One region of the Cryobacterium sp. 10C3 genome, then DNA from elsewhere that is predicted to be linked to it. Evidence: predicted binding sites of a transcription regulator. Region 1 holds the regulator's gene; the other holds the start of a gene.
What was found. Region 1 encodes HrcA, which represses chaperone genes, less so after heat shock. Its sites were predicted from a motif close to TTNGCACTCGNNNNNNNCGAGTGCNAA; they were not measured.

Region 1 (9,262 bases):
AATCAACGCGCTGAGTATACCGGTGAGAATAAGGCTGCCACCGACGAGTGCCCAGTTGTTGCGTTTTGCAGCTCTTGGGGTCTGGCTGCCCGGTGAGGAGCCATTTTTACGCGCCACGCGATCGTGCTCGCGTTCGGCGGTCAGGTAGGCCATCGGTGACGGATTCGGGGTGAAATTGCCCTCTGATGGGGTGCCGACAATGACCATGAAATCGTCAAATCGATCCAACCTGCGAAGGTACATATTCGGGACTGCACTCAACGTGGAATGATCGGCCAAACGAATGTATTGCGCTGCCAGCGATCCAGCGCGGCGCATCAATACTGCACCAAAGAACATCGATCCCAGTATGACGGGAAAGAAGATCGCTGCGCCAACGACTAGCGACCACGCAGCGTATTCCGGAGGAGCTTTGAGCAGCCGGGCGACTAAAAAGCCGATCACAATTACAAGTATTCCTGCAGCAGGAACCACGTATGCAATAGGAATGGCCCGGCGCCGTGCTCTCGTCGCTTCCGGTCCAATCCGGTCGATCCAACCCTGACTCTCGTCATTATGTCTAGTCATCTGCTGCCTTGGCTACTAGTCGGTGAAGATAGTGATCAGCGATGCCTGCTGTCTAGCAGCGAGCGCTGATTCCTAGGACTGCTGCCGTATCCTTTCCATCGGTGTCTCATTCGTCATGGTCGGATCCCTTGATAGATGGATCGAGTCATTGCGTACATGCGCGGCTACTGAGAAGACGAAGCGTGCATTCAGAGGACCGCTTTAGAGTCGTTCAGGCGAGCGCCCCCAGTTCGCCTTCATACCTGATGTTACGACCCGTCAGAGATCCGCTGGATAGTCACCCGAAACCTCGTCGCCCCACGCACACACGTCGCCGAGGCTGCGTCCGCATGAGAAGACGAGGACTCCCTCTCCGTTCCGCGACACGAAAGACACCGGCGGGGAAGCGAGGATCGCGTCCCTGAGCCGCACGTTACTTAACAACGCTTGATCGTGACGGGTGTAAACGTTCGTGCGCCAGTTGGCAACCACTTTGAACCGGCATGCCGATCAGCCCAGTGGCAGCATTTTGTATTTCGAGCGTTGACGCACCTGTATCCTCCATCCTGAACGCAGCCAGGCCGGCCCTGAAATTGAGATTCAGAGCCGGCTTTATTTGTATCCCCACATCAGCACCTCTTGCCGAGGTGGCCTGAGGCGGAGGGCTTTTTGGGTGGTGCAGAGACTAGACGAGCGCGCCGACGGACTTGGCGAGCGCCGACTTCTTGTTTGCGGCCTGGTTGCGGTGGATGACACCCTTGCTGACGGCCTTGTCGAGCTTCTTCGACGCAATCGCGAGGCTGGCGACAGCCTTGTCCTTGTCGCCGGAGGTGACAGCGAGGCGCGCAGCGCGAACAGCGGTCTTGAACTCGCTCTTGACCGCCTTGTTGCGCTCCTGGGCCTTCTTGTTGGTGCCAATTCGCTTGATCTGCGACTTGATATTTGCCACGTTTATACGCTTTCGTTAGGTTCTTGTTCGGATGGGCCGCGTGGCGGTAGAGGGCGCCGTACGGCAAAATCGTGGTGGGGTGGGACCCAACACGCAAGCCAACAGGCAACGATACCAGTTAATCGGTCCGGCCGATAATCGGGTCGGCTACTCGGTCTCCCCGGCCGAACCGCGTTCGATCTGCCGCAGCGGAGACGGCGAAATCGGCGGCGGGCCTGAGCTATGGGAGAATTACCGGATCATGTCACCCAGACCCCTCACGGCGTTCCTGCCGGCCGCAACACCGCCGGCATTCATCCGTAACTTCTGCATCATCGCGCACATCGACCACGGCAAGTCCACCCTCGCCGACCGGATGCTGCAGATCACCGGCGTCGTCGACGACCGCCTGATGCGGGCCCAGTACCTCGACCGCATGGACATCGAACGCGAACGCGGCATCACCATCAAGGCCAGGCCGTGCGGATGCCCTGGGAACTCGACGGCCAGGCCTACGCGCTCAACATGATCGACACCCCCGGTCACGTCGACTTCACCTACGAGGTCTCCCGGAGCCTCGCGGCCTGCGAGGGCGCCATCCTGCTCGTCGACGCGGCCCAGGGCATCGAAGCCCAGACCCTCGCGAACCTCTACCTGGCCCTCGAGAACGACCTCACGATCATCCCGGTGCTCAACAAGATCGACCTGCCCGCCGCAGATCCAGACAAGTACGCGAAGGAACTCGCGAGCCTCATCGGCGGCAAGCCGGAGGACGTGCTGCGCGTTTCCGGCAAGACCGGAATCGGCGTCGCCGAACTGCTCGACCGCGCCACCCGGCTCATTCCCGCCCCCGTCGGCGACCCGGACGCCCCCGCCCGCGCGATGATCTTCGACTCGGTCTACGACAGCTACCGCGGCGTCGTCACCTACGTCCGTATGATCGACGGCAAGCTCAGCCCGCGCGAGAAGATCCAGATGATGTCCACCCGGGCGACGCACGAGATCCTCGAGATCGGCGTGACAAGCCCCGAACCGACCCCGAGCAAGGGTCTCGGCGTCGGCGAGGTCGGCTACCTGATCACCGGTGTGAAGGACGTCCGCCAGTCCAAGGTCGGCGACACCGTCACGACCGCGCTGCGCCCGGCAACCGTCGCCCTCCCCGGCTACACGGAGCCCAAGCCGATGGTGTTCTCCGGCCTCTACCCGATCGACGGCAGCGACTACCCCGCTCTCCGTGAAGCACTCGACAAGCTCAAGCTCTCCGACGCGTCCCTCGTCTACGAGCCGGAGACATCCGTCGCCCTCGGCTTCGGGTTCCGCTGCGGGTTCCTCGGGCTGCTGCACCTCGAGATCATCACCGAGCGCCTCGACCGCGAGTTCAACCTCGACCTGATCACGACGGCCCCGAGCGTGATCTACGAGGTCTCGACCGACGACAAGAAGTCCGTCACCGTGACGAACCCGAGCGAGTTCCCTGACGGCAAGATCGCCAAGGTCGAGGAACCGATCGTCAAGGCCGCGATCCTCGCGCCCAAGGATTACGTCGGCGTCATCATGGAACTCTGCCAGGGCCGCCGCGGCACCCTGCTCGGCATGGAATACCTCGGTGAGGACCGGGTCGAGATCCGCTACACGATGCCGCTCGGCGAGATCGTCTTCGACTTCTTCGACCAGCTGAAGAGCAAGACCGCCGGGTACGCCTCGCTCGACTACGAACCGATCGGCTCGCAGGAGGCAGACCTGGTCAAGGTCGACATCCTGCTGCAGGGCGAGCAGGTGGACGCGTTCAGCGCCATCGTGCACCGCGACAAGGCATACGACTACGGCGTGCTGATGACCGGGCGGCTGCGGAAACTCATCCCACGGCAGCAGTTCGACGTTCCGATCCAGGCCGCGATCGGAGCCCGCATCATTGCCCGCGAATCGATCAGCGCCATCCGCAAGGACGTCCTCGCCAAGTGCTACGGCGGCGACATCTCCCGCAAGCGCAAGCTGCTCGAGAAGCAGAAAGAGGGCAAGAAGCGCATGAAGATGGTCGGCCGCGTCGAGGTGCCGCAGGAGGCCTTCATCGCCGCGCTCTCGGGGGACGAGCCGGCCAAGAAAGAGAAGAAGTAGGCGGATGCGGCGTTCCACCTTCACCGACGCGGCCGTGACCTATGCGGCGATCGGCGGCACCCTCGCCCCCGATCTGCTCCGGTACCCGCCGCGCGGTTACCGGCCGCTCGAACGCACCGTTCGCCTCGGCAGCGGTGAAGAGCGGTTCCGGACCGCTGCCGCGCTCCTGATGACCTGGGGCGTGCAGCTCGGCAGTGGCATGACCGTCACCGACCTCCAGCAGAGCACCGGCGTCCAGTACTCCGGGATCGTGTTCAACGCCGACGGCACCCCCTCGGTGAACCAGGAGCACCCGGTCGACGAGGCGACGTTCGCCGACGACGGCACCCCGTACATCGTCAACGGCATGTCCGCGCGCCTCTCGGTGGCAGTGGGCCCGTTCACCGTCGACTCGCCCGTACGTGTCGTCTACGTCATCGACGAGACGGACCGCATCGGTTTCGGCTACGGCACCCTTGACGGCCACCCCGCGAGCGGCGAGGAGGCGTTCATCGTCGACCGACAGGCCGATGACTCCGTCTGGCTGACGATCCGGGCCTTCTCACGTCCGAGCACCTGGTACTACCGGCTCGCCTGGCCGATCGTCCGCATGCAGCAGGCCAAGTACACCGCCCGCTACCTGCGCGCCCTGCACCCGGTCGGCGCGGTCTGACGATGGGCAGCGCCCTTCCCCTCGGCGATCCGGCACCGCGCGACGGCCTGCTCCCGGCATCCGCCGCCGTCGGGGCATCCGAGCGCGACTTCGGCGTGTACCTGCATGTGCCGTTCTGCCGGGTGCGCTGCGGCTACTGCGACTTCAACACCTACACCGCGACCGAGCTGCGCGGAGCGTCCCAGCACGACTACGCGGGCCAGGCCGTCGCCGAGGTCGAGTCCGCAGGGCGCATCCTCCGCGACTCCGGGGTTCCGGACCGGGAAGCCGCGACGGTGTTCTTCGGCGGCGGCACCCCCACACTCCTGCCCGCTGTGGACCTGGTCCGGATGCTCGACTCCGTCCGCGACACCTGGGGCCTCGCGGACGGCGCCGAGGTGACCACGGAAGCCAACCCGGACTCCGTCGACGCCGCCTACCTCGACACTCTCGCCGCCGCAGGCTTCACCAGGGTCTCCTTCGGCATGCAGTCCGCCGTGCCCCGGGTGCTCGCGACCCTCGAGCGCACCCACGACCCGGAGCGCATCCCGCTCGTCACCGGGTGGGCCCGCGATGCCGGGCTCGACGTCAGTCTCGACCTCATCTACGGCACGCCGGGGGAGACCCGTGCCGACTGGCGCGCGAGCCTCGAGCAGGCCATCGGCCTGTCCCCGAACCACATCAGCGCGTATTCGCTCATCGTCGAGGACGGCACGAAGCTCGCAAGGCAGATCCGCCGAGGCGAACTCGCCCCCGTCGACGAGGACACCCAGGCCGAGTTCTACGAACTCGCCGACGAACTCCTCGACGCGGCCGGCTACGGCTGGTACGAGGTCAGCAACTGGGCGACGGATGCCGCGCACCGGTCCAGGCACAACCTCGCATACTGGCGCAGCCAGGACTGGTGGGGGTCGGACCCGGTGCGCACAGCCACGTCGGCGGCGTGCGGTGGTGGAACGTCAAGCACCCCTCCGCATACGCCGACCGGATCCTCGCCGGGGACTCACCTGCCGCAGGGCGCGAGACCCTCGACGACACGACCCGCGAGGTGGAGCGGGTCCTCCTGCTCACCCGCATCCGGGAGGGCATCCGGATCGACTCGCTCTCGCCGCTCGGTCGCCGCGAGGTCGCCGGTCTCATCGCCGATGAACTCGTCAACGCGAAAGCCGCCCTCTCCGGGACGGTCGAACTGACCAGGAGAGGACGGCTTCTCGCGGACGCCGTCGTACGGCGGCTTCTCGCGGATTAAGGTGCTGCGGTCTAGCTGACGAACTTGATGGTGAGCGGGTAGGTGTAGTACTCGCCCTTGTTGGCCGCGAGGGCCGCGATGATGCTGAAGACGACGCTCAAGACCCAGACGGCGGGCAGCAGCAGGAACCCGACCAGCGCCAGCGTCAGCACTCCGCTGACCACATAGGCGATGGCCAGGGTGATCTGGAAGTTGAGCGCCGTCGCCGCGTGCGCGCGGATGAACGGGCCGCGGTCCTTGAGCACGAGGTAACCGATGAGCGCGGGCACGAACTCGAAGAGGATTCCGCCCACGTGGATCAGGGTGGCCCACAAGCGTTCGTCCGACGGGTTCATCGGCGTAACGGGCTGGTAGGAATTGGCGGGGGTGGTGTGGACATTCGGGCTCCTTGTACGCGTTATCTGGTTGTGCTGGTCCCGCGAGATACTCCGGGTGGTGTGAGGTTCCGCCGGTCGCCGCGCTACTTGATGAGACGCAGGGCGAAGGGGTAGCGGTAGGCCTGGCCGTCCTTCGCCTTCAGGAACCCGAGGATCGAGAAGATGATCGCCACGACCCAGGCGGCGAAGATGATCAGGGCACCGACGAACGGGAGGATCGAGCCGATCACGTAGAGGATGGCGATCGTGATCTGGAAGTTCAGGGCTTCCTTGCCTTCCTGGGCGGTGAAGCGACCGCGATCCTTGAACACGAGCCAGATGATCAGGGAGGGGAGCGGGCCGATGATGCCGCCGAGGTGCGCGAAGGACGCCCACTGGCGGTCCTCGGTCTCGGTGAGGGGAGCAGCGGCAACGGGTGTGGGTGCTGCCGGCTGGTATGGCTGCTGCGGGGGGCGCTGGCCCAGGTTCGGATCTTCGCCGTTGTTACCGGTTGAATTGCTCATCATCGTGCCTTTCCGTGCGGATGGAGGACCGTTACAAGACTCAAGGTACTGCGCCCAATCATCCGCTAGCAATGGGGGTGTCCCCGTGTGTCGCGATATGATTGGCAGTCAAACGCCGTGAGTGCCAAAGTCGCCGGCACCCAGTCACCCGGAAAGGAGGCGATTCAGTCATGGTTTCGGATCGCAGCCTCGAAGTTCTGCGGGTCATTGTTCAAGACTACGTCGCCTCGCGCGAGCCCGTCGGGTCAAAAACCATCGTTGACCGGCATTCCTTCGGAGTGTCGGCGGCGACCATTCGCAATGACATGGCTCTCCTCGAGGAGGAGGAGCTCATCATCGCCCCGCACACCTCCTCAGGGCGGATCCCGACCGACAAGGGGTACCGGCTCTTCGTCGATCACCTCGCCGATCTGCGCCCGCTCTCCGCAGCGCAGCGCCAGGCCATCGAGACGTTCCTCGGGCAGTCCGCAGACCTCGACGAGGTTCTCGCCCGCAGCGTCCGGTTGCTCTCCCAGCTCACCCACCAGGTCGCGCTCGTGCAGTACCCCTCGCTGTCTCGTGCGAGGGTGCGCCACATCGAGCTCGTGGCGCTCTCGGAGACCCGGCTCCTGTCCGTGCTGATCACGGATGCCGGCCGGGTCGAGCAACGCGTGATCGAGCTGCCCCGGCCGCTCGAGGAGCAGCTGCTGGTCCGCCTCCGCGCCCGCCTCAACGCCGCCGTGGTCGGCCTCAGCATGAGCGCAGCAGCGATCGCGCTCACGGATGCCGCCGACCTGGCCGGCGAGCAACCGGACGTTGTCTCCCTGGTCACCCTCACCCTTCGCGACCAGGTCGGTGCGAACCGGCAGGAGCGGCTGGTGATGGCCGGCGCCGCGAACCTCGTGCGCACGGAGGAAGACTTCACCGGGAGCATCTATCCGGTGCTCGAGGCCATCGAGGAGCAGGTCGTCCTGCTGCGCCTCTTCGGCGAGATGGCGACAGACCAGCATGGGGTGTCGGTGAGTATCGGCAGGGAGAACGCGCCATTCGGACTCTCCGAGACCAGCGTGCTGACCAGCGGCTACAGCTCGCAGGGTGGAGACCTTGCCCGCCTCGGCGTCCTGGGCCCCACCCGGATGGACTACTCGAACAACATGGCGGCCGTCCGTGCCGTCGCCCGCTACCTGTCCCGCCTGCTCGAATAGGCGAGTCCCTCGACCAGCCCCCACGCCGCACACCTACGAAAACAGACCTAGGAGAGCCAGCTTTGGCTGACCATTACGAAGTACTCGGCGTCGCACGCGATGCCTCCACCGACGAAATCAAGAAGGCGTACCGTCGCCTCGCCCGCCAGCTCCACCCCGACGTGAACCCCGGCGCGGATGCGTCTGAGCGGTTCAAGCACGTCACCCACGCCTACGACGTGCTGAGCGACCCGAAGCAGCGCGACAACTACGACCACGGCGGCAACGGCCGTACGGGCGGAAACGCCGGGTTCGACGGCAACTTCGGCAACTTCGGCGACATCTTCGAGACCTTCTTCGGAGGGGGCGGCGGCAGCCGTGGACCGAGGTCTCGCCGCGAACGCGGCCAGGACGCCCTGATCAGGGTCGAACTCGACCTCGACGAGATCATTTTCGGAACCCACCGCGACCTCGAGGTCGACACGGCCATCGTCTGCGCGACCTGCAGCGGAACCTGCTGCCAGCCGGGGACCGCCCCTGTCACGTGCGACATCTGCCACGGCACCGGCAACATCCAGCGCGCCGTGCGCTCCCTGCTGGGCAATGTGATGACCTCGAGCCCCTGCGGCTCCTGCCGCGGTTTCGGCACGATCATCGCAACCCCGTGCGTGACCTGCCAGGGCCAGGGCCGTGTCCGCGCCCGCCGCACTGTTCCGGTCGACATCCCCGCCGGCGTCGACACGGGCCTGCGCCTGCAGATGCCCGGGAGCGGAGAGGCCGGACCTGCCGGCGGCCCCAACGGCGACCTGTACCTCGAAATGAAGGTCCGCCACCACGACGTGTTCAGCCGCGACGGTGACGACCTGCTCTGCACCCTCGACGTGCCCATGACGGATGCGATCCTCGGCACGACCACGACGGTCAAGGCCCTCGACGGCGACATCACCGTCGAGATCCGTGCCGGAGTGCAGGGCTCCGAAGTCATCACGGTCAAGGACCGCGGAGTCTCGCGCCTCCGCGGCAATGGCCGCGGCGACCTCAAGGTCGGGATCCACGTCGTGACGCCGACCAAGCTCGACCACAAGGAGAGGGAACTGATCGAACAGTTCGCCGCGAAGCACAAGTCCCCGGCTCCCGCGCTCAGTGCGGTGCAGCAGGGACTCTTCGCGAAGCTCCGCGACCGGTTCCGCGTCTAACCGGATGGCGCACTTCTTCATCGACGAGTCCCTCCGCGCGGAGGACTGCCCCGTCGGAGCCGTCGCGACCATCACCGGTGCCGAGGCCAGGCACGCGGTCACCGTGAGCCGGGTCCGGCCGGGGGAGCACCTGCTCGCCGGGAACGGGTCCGGCCTGCTCCTGGAGACGACCGTCGAGGAAGCGGAGACCGGACGGCTGGTCCTGCGGGTCGACAGCGCGCGGAACATCGCGAGGCCGAGCCCGCGCATCCGCCTTGTTCAGGCACTCGCCAAGGGCGACCGCGACGAGATGGCGGTGCAGGCCGCGACCGAACTCGGCGTCGACGGCGTCGTTCCGTGGGCGGCCGCCCGCTCGGTGACGCGCTGGGAGGGCCAGAAGGTCGCCAAGGGACGGGAGCGTTGGCGCGCCATCGTACGCGAGGCGTCCAAGCAATCGATCCGGCCCTGGCTTCCCGAGGTCGCAGACCTCACGAGCACCAAACAACTCGCCGTGCTGGCGCGGGGCACGCGGATGCTGCTCCTCGAGCCCACCGCCGACATCCGGCTGACCCGGT
Region 2 (9,262 bases), 2.5 Mb from region 1:
GAACCCTGGACCGAGTCCGGCGGTGCGGTACGGAAGTAGAACGGACCGTAGCCGCTGAGCTTGGCCGAGGTGTTGGCCGGGGAGATCTGGACGATCTTGGCGGAGGCGAAGGAGTCGACGACGTTGAGCGAAACGCTCGAGGACGCGGCGCCGATCGCGACGGATACCTTGGCCGCGATGAGCTTCTGGGCGGACGCGGTCGAGATCGTCAGGTCCGTGCTGTCACCGGAGTCGGTGGCCAGGACGCAGGCGTCCTTGCCGTCGACGCCGCCGGCGGCGTTGATGTCGGAGACGGCGAGGCCGACGCCGGCGAGTTCCGGCGGGTTGAGATAGGCGAGGCTACCGGTGATCGGGAGGATCGAGCCGACGACCAGCGACTTGTCCGTGGACGCTCCGCTCGCACAAGCTGCGTCGGTGTACGAGGACGCGGCCGCAGCCGAGGTCGTGGTAGCGGTTGAACCGCCGCCGGATGCACAACCGGAGAGCATGACGGCGATGACGCCTGCTCCCGCCACGATGGCGGTCCGGAGGGCGTGCTTGGATTTAATCATCCTGGGTACCCTTTCATCTTGCACGCGTAAGTACGCCTCCGGGTGAGGCCCACTCGCGTTATTAGGCTCCAACCTAGGATCACTTTGTTTCGAGGATGTTTTCTTGCCGCGCAAAGAGAACATCGTTAGCGATTCGTGACACCACCGGCACCTGCTCTGGGGGACGCCGTCGGACGAGGTGCTGTACTAGGAGCGTCGCCCGGTCACGCCCTGGTATGCGATCTGCTTCTTCTCACCGAGGGCGGTGATGCAGGATGCCCAGGATGCGCACACCGCGTCGCCGTGGCTGACCCGGTCGAGCGCCGGGGCGATCGAGGGCCCGCCGTCGTCGCCTGCCTCCCTCGCGGCGAGGGCCGCGAGCACCACCCCGTCGAAGGCTTCCCCGCCTCCGGCGGTGTCGGCGAGCCCGGGGTCCGAGGTGCGCAGGCGCACTGCGAAGGCCTCGTCTGCTGCGAGCGGAGTGCCGCCGTTCGTGAAGTCGTTCAGAGGCAGCAGGGCGATGCCCGCTGCGGCGACGGATGCCGTGACATCAGCGGGCACCGCACTCGTCGCGTCCCAGAGAACGAGGTCAACGTGTCGCGCCACCAGGTCGGCAACCGCGGCCGCGACGTTCCCCGTCGAGTTCCGATGCACGAGCTGGATCGGCAGAGTGCCGGGCACGGCCTGCTCAAGGATCTCGCGGGCGGCCAGCTCGGTGCCGGCAACCTGAGCGGCGCCGGTCACTGCGGCTCCCGCTTCCCCGGTCATCGGGAACAGCGTGCCGATCAGGAGCGTGCCGTCGCCGGTCGGCGCGACCGTCGCGGCGACGGTCGGAGTGCTGGTCACGACGACGGGGGCGTCCCCTGCGGTGCACCCGGAAAGCAGCAGCGCGGCGGCGACGACGGTGAGCGCGAGACCGGCAGACGTGAGCCCCCGGGGTCGCGAGGTGACGTTCAGAGCTGGAAAGGGCATCCGTGGTCCTTTCACAGGTGGGATGCTCCGAGCGTATCGCCGGTCAGAGGGGTTCGGGGGATGCTCGCCGCGGGGCGCGTCCGGTGACGACCATGTCGGCCGTGAGGATCACGAGCGCGACCCAGACGAGCCCGAAGCCGACCCAGCGCTCCGGCGGCATCGGCTCGCCGAGGATGAAGACCCCGACGAGGAACTGCAGCACCGGTGCGACGAACTGCACGAGGCCGAGCAGGCTGAGCGGCAGGCGGCGGGCGGCGGCTGCGAAGAACAGCAGCGGGACGGCCGTCACGACGCCCGTTGAGACGAGGCCGACGGTGTGCCACGGCGACACGGTGCCGAAGGTGAGCCCGGTGACGGCGCCCACGATGAGGAGTTCCGCGACCGCGATCGGCATCAGCCAGGCGGTCTCGAGGGTGAGGCCGGTGAGCGCGCCGACGCCGGGTCCGACGTTCTTCTTGATCAGCCCGTAGAACCCGAAGGACAGGGCGAGGACGAGCGAGATCCACGGGAGTGCCCCGTAGCCGAGCGTCAGCACGAGCACAGCGGCCGCGCTGATCGCGACCGCGATCCACTGGATGCGCCGCAACCGCTCGTGCAGAACGAAGACGCCCAGCAGCACCGTGACGATCGGGTTCATGAAGTAGCCCAGGGCGGCCTCGACCACGTGCCCGGTCAGCGTCGCGAAGACGTAGGTCTGCCAGTTGACGAAGATCAGGAGGCCGGCCAGGCCCATCACCCAGACCGTCTTCGGGCGGCGGAGGACTGTGAGCAGGGCGGGCCAGCCACGGGTGACGGTGATTAGGGCGAGGCAGAAGACCAGGGAGAAGAGCACGCGCCAGGCCACGACCTCGAAGGGTCCCGTCGGGTGCAGCAGCAGGAAGAAGAGCGGGAGCAGGCCCCAGAGGCCGTACGCGGAGGTCGCGAAGGCGAGTCCGCTGGTCGGTTCGGCCGACTGGCTCCGTGTCCTGCTCACAACGATTCCCCTTCGCGGGCGTGCCCTGCCTGGACGTGTTGGGTGGTGCGGGCCGCGCTCGGGCGGACCTGGCAACACAAAATCCCGGATGATCAGGCCTCCGGGATTTTGTGTTGTTCGTACGTGTACTGCGGTCGTGCGTGGCGCCTGGAACGAATCCCTAGCGGACGACGACGGCGAGCACGTCGCGTGCGGAGAGGACGAGGAGGTCGTCGCCACCGAACTTGACCTCGGTTCCGCCGTACTTGGAGTAGATGACCTTGTCGCCCACGGCAATGTCGAGCGGGATGCGGTTGCCGTTGTCGTCGATGCGGCCGGGGCCGACGGCGACAACTTCGCCCTCCTGGGGCTTTTCCTTGGCAGTGTCAGGGATGACCAGACCTGATGCGGTGGTCTGCTCGGCGTCGACCTGCTTGATGACGATGCGATCCTCGAGCGGCTTGATGGAGACCGACACGGTTGACCTCTTTCTTAGCTAAGACTTGGTTGGCAGACTCACAGCGAGAGTGCTAACAGCGAGTTTAGGGCGCTTCTGGCACTCACGCAACGTGAGTGCCAGACTCGGGCGTTCCGGGCGCGGCGGCCATGGCTTGATATCGTTTGGACAATGGAACGCTCCGAGCTTGTTGACCTGTTGTCCCCCGAGGGGCTGCGCCTGCTGGACTCGCTTCCGCCCTGGGACAACGCCTCCGATGTGGTTCGGCTGGTGAGCGACCTGCGGAAGGCCGGCCATCCTCAGGGACTCGTGACCGCGGTGCTCGGCCAATCGCGGCTGCGGGCGAAGGCCGTGGCCAAGTTCGGCGACTTCGCCGGGCGGATGCTCTTCACTGAGGCCGGTCTCGAACAGGCCACCCGCCTGAACGTCGCCGCGCTGCACGCCGGCCGGTTCGCCGCTGCCGGACTGAACCGGGTCGCCGATCTCGGCAGCGGGATCGGCAGCGACTCGATGGCCCTCGCCGCGCTCGACATCCAGGTGACCGCCGTGGACACGGACGAGGTCACGGCCACGGTCGCGAGCTACAACCTCGCCCCCTTCGACAATGCCGCCGTCGTGCACGGCGACGCGGAGACCTTCGACCTCACCGGCTTCGACGCTGCCTGGCTCGACCCGGCCCGCCGTACGGCCGGTCACAGCAATACCTCCCGGCTGACCCGCCCGGAGGATTATTCGCCGAACCTCGACTTCGTCTTCGGACTGAGCGAGCGGATGCCGATCGGAGTGAAGCTCGGTCCGGGTCACGACCGTGACGCCATTCCCGCCGCCGCGGAAGCGCAGTGGGTGTCCGTGGACGGAAAGCTCGTGGAGATGGGACTCTGGTTCGGCGTTCTCGCTCGCGAGGGCATCCGCCGTTCGGCCCTGCTCCTGGGCAGGGACGGCCGGCACGAGCTGACCGCGGCCGCGGACAGTCCGGATGTCGAGACCGTGCCCGGAGAGGCGGGCGTGCCCGGGAGCTACCTGTATGAGCCGGATGGCGCCGTGATCCGGGCGCGGCTGATCGGCGACCTGGCCCGCAGCATGGACGCGCTGATGCTCGGGGAGGGCATCGCATACCTGAGCTCAGAGTCGCTGCACGAGACCCCGTTCGCGACGGCGTTCCGGGTGCTCGAGTCGCTGCCGGTGGACGAGAAGAAACTCCGGCTCGCGCTCAAGGAGCGTCGGATCGGGACTCTCGAGATCAAGAAGCGCGGCGTGGACGTTGACCCGGCCGTGCTGCGCACCCGGCTGAAGCTGCACGGGTCCGAGTCCGCCACTCTCGTGCTCACCCGGGCGGGCGGCCACAGGCTCGCTCTGCTCGTGGAGCGGGTGCAGCCGCCGCGCTGAGCACTCAGCGCCGGGCACCCAGCGCCGGGCACTCAACGCCGGGAGCTCAGTGCGGGATGGGGCTGATGCCCTGGCTGATCAGCACGATCCAGCCGGCGGCGATGACGAGGCCCGCGAGACCGGTGCCGAGGCCCCAGGCCCAGATCGCGACGGCCGCGCGTTCGGTGCGGCTCGCCCAGACGGCGAGCACGACGGCCGCGAGCGAGAGCGGCGCGGTCCAGACCACGAAGACGGCGCCGGCGAGGCCGACGGCGCCGAAGAAGAGGGAGGCGAGAGAGCGGGCGCGCCTGCGCGCAAGGGCGCGCAGCTCGGACTCGGTGTAGACGTACGGCACCCATTCGGTGGGAGCGGTGACGGTCGACGCGTAGTCGAGTTCGCCGGTGACCTCCTCCGGCGGGCGCGTCAGTTCGAAGCGGAGGTCGTCACCGGCGGTGGGACGTCGTGCATCCGTCACTGCGGCCTCCCGGTCCGTTCACTTCGCCCGGGGAACGGGCTCTCAGCGATATTAGTAGGTACTCGGCATGCTTGCGAAGACGATGATCCAGACGACGATGCTCAGCAGGGAAAGGGCGACGCCGACGATGCCCGTGATCAGGCCGGTGAGCCACAGGGCACGTGCGCGCGGTTCCTTCGTGCGACCGAGCGCCCCGAGCACGATGGCCGCGGCCGGCAGCAGCAGGGTGAGCACCCCGCCGACGAAGGGGATGAAGGCGATCGGGAGGCCCAGCAGTCCGACGACACCTGCGACAAGCGAGAGGATGCTGAGCAGCGGCTGGCGGGTCGAAGCCTGCGTCCCCGGGGCGGGCGGGTACGGATACCCGTAACCGGGCGGCGGCGACGGCGGTCCGGCGGAGGCAGGACCGCCGGGCGCTGGACCGGCGGTCGGAGGATCCGTGAACGGCGGACCGGCGAACCCATCGCCGCCGGATGCCACGGGCTGCGTTCCGGGGGCCCTGCAGCGGCCACGGTGGACTCGCCGCGCGGAATCTGCGGGACCTCGGGAACCTCGGGCACGTGCGGCACGTCGGGCACCTGCGGAACCTCGGGAACCGGAGGGATTCCCGAGGCACCAGGGGCGTTCAGATCACTCATGAGCTGTTCCTTTCCACTTCATTGACGGGTCAACGGTGATGGCAGGTCAGTCGTGACGACAGGCCGGCAGGGACGATCCAGTGGGTCAGTAGCTGGAGTACCCGTTGGTCGAGGCCGTGCTGATCAGCACGATGAAGAGGATCGCGCCGATGATGCCGGCGACGATGCCCAGGTAGCCGAGAACGAGGCCGGCGATGGCGAGCCCGCGGCCCTTTTCTCCGGTCTTCTTGATCTGGCTGAGGGCGATGTGGCCGGTGATGATCGCGGCGAGAGAGACGAAGAACGCCGACACGAGCGACACGATCGCGAGGACGTTGTACTTGTCCTGGGCGAGGGGCTGGCCGTAGGCCTGCTGGCCGTACGCCTGCGGCTGGCCGTACTGCTGCTGCTGGCCGTACTGCTGCTGACCGTACGTGTCCGGTGCGCCATACGCGGGGGCGGCAGGTGCCTGGTACGCCGGCGCGGCGGGTGCCTGGTATTCGGGCGCGGCGGGCGCCTGGTAGATCGGGGGCTGGTTCACCGGGGGCGGGGTTACCGGAGGCTGGTTCGGGTCGGTCATGACTAACGGCTCCTTTGGGCTTCGATCAGCTGGCGGTGCCATAGTTGCACCCTCATTGAACGGGTGTCAACGCCCATGACGCGCCATGTCTGTTGCGTCCAGCGTATCGCGGATGCATAGGAACCGGAGATGGGACGCGGTTTTCAGCCCTGGATGACGGAAGCAGGGAGCGTTGAATCCGCACCGAAGTCGAGGGTGGACGGCTCGTGACCCGCCATGATCAGCTGGGCGCCGAGCGCGGCGATCATGGCGCCGTTGTCGGTGCACAGCGAAAGCGGCGGGATGCGCAGGGCGATGCCTGCTGCATCCGTTCGCTCGACGGCGAGCTCGCGGAGCCGCGCGTTCGCGATCACCCCGCCGCCGAGGAGAAGTCGCGGCACACCGAGGTCGGTGCACGCGGCGACGGCCTTGGTGAGCAGGATGTCGATGACGGCCTCGCGGAAGCTCGCCGCGACGTCCGCGAGCGGCACGGTCTCCCCGCGTCGCGGGTCTGCTCGACCCAGCGGGCGACCGAGGTCTTCAGCCCGGAGAAGGAGAAATCGTAGCGGTGGTGTTCCATGTCCTTGTGATGGCTGAGGCCGCGGGGGAAGCGGATGTACGCCGGATCGCCGCCGAGCGCGACGCGGTCGATCTGCGGGCCGCCGGGGTATGGCAGGCCGAGGATGCGGGCGACCTTGTCGAAGGCCTCCCCCGCCGCGTCGTCGATGGTCTCGCCGAGCAGTTCGACGTCGGAGACGAGGTCGCGCACGAGGAGGAGCGAGGTGTGCCCTCCGGAGACGAGGAGGGCGATCGTCGGGTATTCGAGGGGCTCCGTGCCCGGATCGGCGTCGGTCTGGAGTACGTCGGCACCGACGTGGCCGACGAGGTGGTTGACCGCGTAGATCGGCTTGCCGAGGGCGATCGCGAGTGCTTTCGCGGCGCCGACGCCGACCATGAGCGCGCCGGACAGGCCGGGGCCGTAGGTGACGGCGATCGCGTCGACGTCCTCGAGGCGGATGCCCGCGTCCTCGGTCGCCGCCCGGATCATCGGGACGAGCTCCTCGAGGTGGGCGCGCGCCGCGACCTCGGGTACGACGCCGCCGTACCGGGCGTGCTCATCCATCGATGAGGCGATCGTGTTGGAGAGCAGCCGGCTTCCGCGGACGATCCCGATGCCGGTTTCGTCACAGGAGGTTTCGATGCCGAGCACCAGGGGGTTGTCGCGGTTCATTCGGTCGCCTCCGCGGCATCCGTCGGGTCGGTCGGGGACTGCACCGGGTCGGGCGCGGCGAGCGCCGCCTCCGCGGGCGGCACTGCGAGTCGCATCACGAGCGCGTCGACGTTGTCCGGCTGGTAGTAGCCGCGGCGCACACCGATCTCCTCGAAGCCGAGCCGGAGGTAGACCCGCTGGGCGCCGGGGTTGTCGGCGCGGACCTCGAGGAACACCTCGCGGATGCCTCGCTTGCGGGCCTCGGTGACGAGGCTCTGCACGAGGGTGCCGCCGAGACCGTGCCGGCGGGCCGTCTCGGTGACGGCAATGGTCTGGATGTCGCCCTCGAGCGCCCCGCGCGGCGCGAGCAGCCCCGCGTATGCCTCGATGCGGTCGGGTTCGTCCGGCGGGACCGCGACGAGGTAGTAGCAGTCCGGGTCGGTCACGTCCCGGAGCATGCCCTCCGCGGACCAGGCGTCGTTCTCGAAGAGGCGGGTCTCGAGGGCCATGATGCCGTCGAGGTCGCCCGCGTGGGCGCGGCGCAGCTGCCAGGTCACTCAGCTCACCCGTTTCGGACCGTTGGAGAGGGTGACGTCGGGCGAGCGCAGGTAGAAGGCGGCGTCGGTCGCGAAGGCACGGTCGTTGGCCAGCAGCAGTTCGGCGACCCTGCCGAGGTCGGCGGCCGGAACGGTCACGGCGTCCGCGCGGACCAGGCCCGCGTAGACCCAGTCGGGCTCGAGCAGGACGGCCGGTTTCGCCACCCCTGGCGCGGCGAGGCGTACGGGCAGGCCGGCGGCATCCGCCCCGCTGTATGCCGACCAGTTCACCTCGCGCCGGCGGGCGTCGGTCACGACGACGAGGCCGCCGGTGTGGCCGGCCCGAAAGCGGCTCAGGGCGATGGCGTCGTGGCTGATCACGGGGAGGAAGGGCAGGCCGGCGCCGAGAGCGAAGACGCGGGCAGCGGCGATGCCGACGCGGAGACCGGTGAATGGGCCAGGGCCCATGCCGCCGACGACACCGGTGAGGTCGGCGACCCGCACGTTCGCCCGGTCGAGGCACTCTGCGATGAGTCTGCCGATCACCTCCGCGTGGCGCATGGTGTCTGCGGTGTCGATGTCCGCGAGCACGCCGCGGACCCCGTCGACGACCGCGACGCTGGTTCCGGCGGAGGTATCGATGGCGAGAAGCACCTGTTCAGCCTATTCCCCGGGCCATGCGCCCTCGAACGCGGCCCAGCGGGGGCCGAACCCGGTGATGGTGACGGTGCGCGGCTCGTCGAGGTCGACGTCGAGGTCCAGGCCGGGTGCGGCGGATGCCCGGGCGGAGCCGGCCGCGCCCGCCGGCCCGGTCTGCAATGCGCCCGTCGGCCGCTCGATCTCGATGTCGAGCCACGAGTCCGCGACCCCATCGAGCAGCCCGCGGCCCCACTCGACCACGACGACGGAATGCTCGAAGTCGATGTCGAGGTCGTCGAGTTCCATCGCGCCCTGCAGCCGGTAGGCGTCGACGTGCACGAGCGGCGGGCCGCCGACGAGGCTCGGGTGTGTGCGGGCGAGCACGAAGGTCGGGCTCGTCACCGCGCCGCGTACCCCGAGTCCGACGCCGAGGCCGCGGGTGAAGGTGGTCTTGCCCGCGCCGAGCGGACCGGTCAGTACGAGCAGGTCGCCCGCGCGGAGCTCAGCGGCGACGCGGACACCCCAGGAGTGCATCGCAGCGGCGTCGGGGATCACCCGGCGGTTCATCGCGCGGGCTCCCCGCTCTCGCTGAGGACAGCCCGGTAGCTGCGCGGAACGCGGTGCCCGATCCGGGTGACGATCTCGTAGTTGATCGTGCCGGCGGCATCCGCCCAGTCGGCAGCGCTCGGCACCGGCTCCGGCTCTCCCCCACGCACGTCGGGGTCGCCGAAGAGCACGACCTCGTCCCCGACGTCGACACCGTCCTGGCCGAGACTCACGACGAACTGGTCCATCGCGATGCGTCCGACGATCGGATAGCCGCGGCCGTTGATGTTCACCCGCGCAGAGCCGGACGCCGCGCGGGGCACACCGTCCGCGTAACCGAGCGGGACGAGGGCCAGATTGCCGTCCTCTGGGGCACGCCACAGGTAGTCGTAGGACACGCCCGC

Region 2: the regulator HrcA is predicted to act here: its motif matches at 3,008-3,034, upstream of groES (co-chaperone GroES).

What each region holds. Positions count from the first base shown of each region.
Region 1 is NZ_JAVIWF010000002.1:1,443,295-1,452,556, reverse strand. It holds gene RGU41_RS07625 (hypothetical protein) at 1-474, opposite strand, end outside; gene rpsT (30S ribosomal protein S20) at 1,232-1,495, opposite strand; partial or broken gene lepA (translation elongation factor 4) at 1,737-3,589, shown strand; gene RGU41_RS07610 (DUF1990 family protein) at 3,594-4,241, shown strand; partial or broken gene hemW (radical SAM family heme chaperone HemW) at 4,244-5,469, shown strand; gene RGU41_RS07600 (DUF4870 domain-containing protein) at 5,481-5,804, opposite strand; gene RGU41_RS07595 (DUF4870 domain-containing protein) at 5,930-6,352, opposite strand; gene hrcA (heat-inducible transcriptional repressor HrcA) at 6,520-7,533, shown strand; gene dnaJ (molecular chaperone DnaJ) at 7,596-8,708, shown strand; gene RGU41_RS07580 (16S rRNA (uracil(1498)-N(3))-methyltransferase) at 8,713-9,262, shown strand, end outside.
Region 2 is NZ_JAVIWF010000002.1:3,909,226-3,918,487, reverse strand. It holds gene RGU41_RS19685 (ABC transporter substrate-binding protein) at 1-551, opposite strand, end outside; gene RGU41_RS19680 (hypothetical protein) at 738-1,502, opposite strand; gene rarD (EamA family transporter RarD) at 1,546-2,475, opposite strand; gene groES (co-chaperone GroES) at 2,636-2,932, opposite strand; gene RGU41_RS19665 (class I SAM-dependent methyltransferase) at 3,083-4,297, shown strand; gene RGU41_RS19660 (hypothetical protein) at 4,344-4,751, opposite strand; gene RGU41_RS19655 (hypothetical protein) at 4,803-5,231, opposite strand; gene RGU41_RS19650 (DUF4190 domain-containing protein) at 5,475-5,948, opposite strand; partial or broken gene tsaD (tRNA (adenosine(37)-N6)-threonylcarbamoyltransferase complex transferase subunit TsaD) at 6,092-7,158, opposite strand; gene rimI (ribosomal protein S18-alanine N-acetyltransferase) at 7,155-7,694, opposite strand; gene tsaB (tRNA (adenosine(37)-N6)-threonylcarbamoyltransferase complex dimerization subunit type 1 TsaB) at 7,695-8,327, opposite strand; gene tsaE (tRNA (adenosine(37)-N6)-threonylcarbamoyltransferase complex ATPase subunit type 1 TsaE) at 8,337-8,879, opposite strand; gene alr (alanine racemase) at 8,876-9,262, opposite strand, start outside.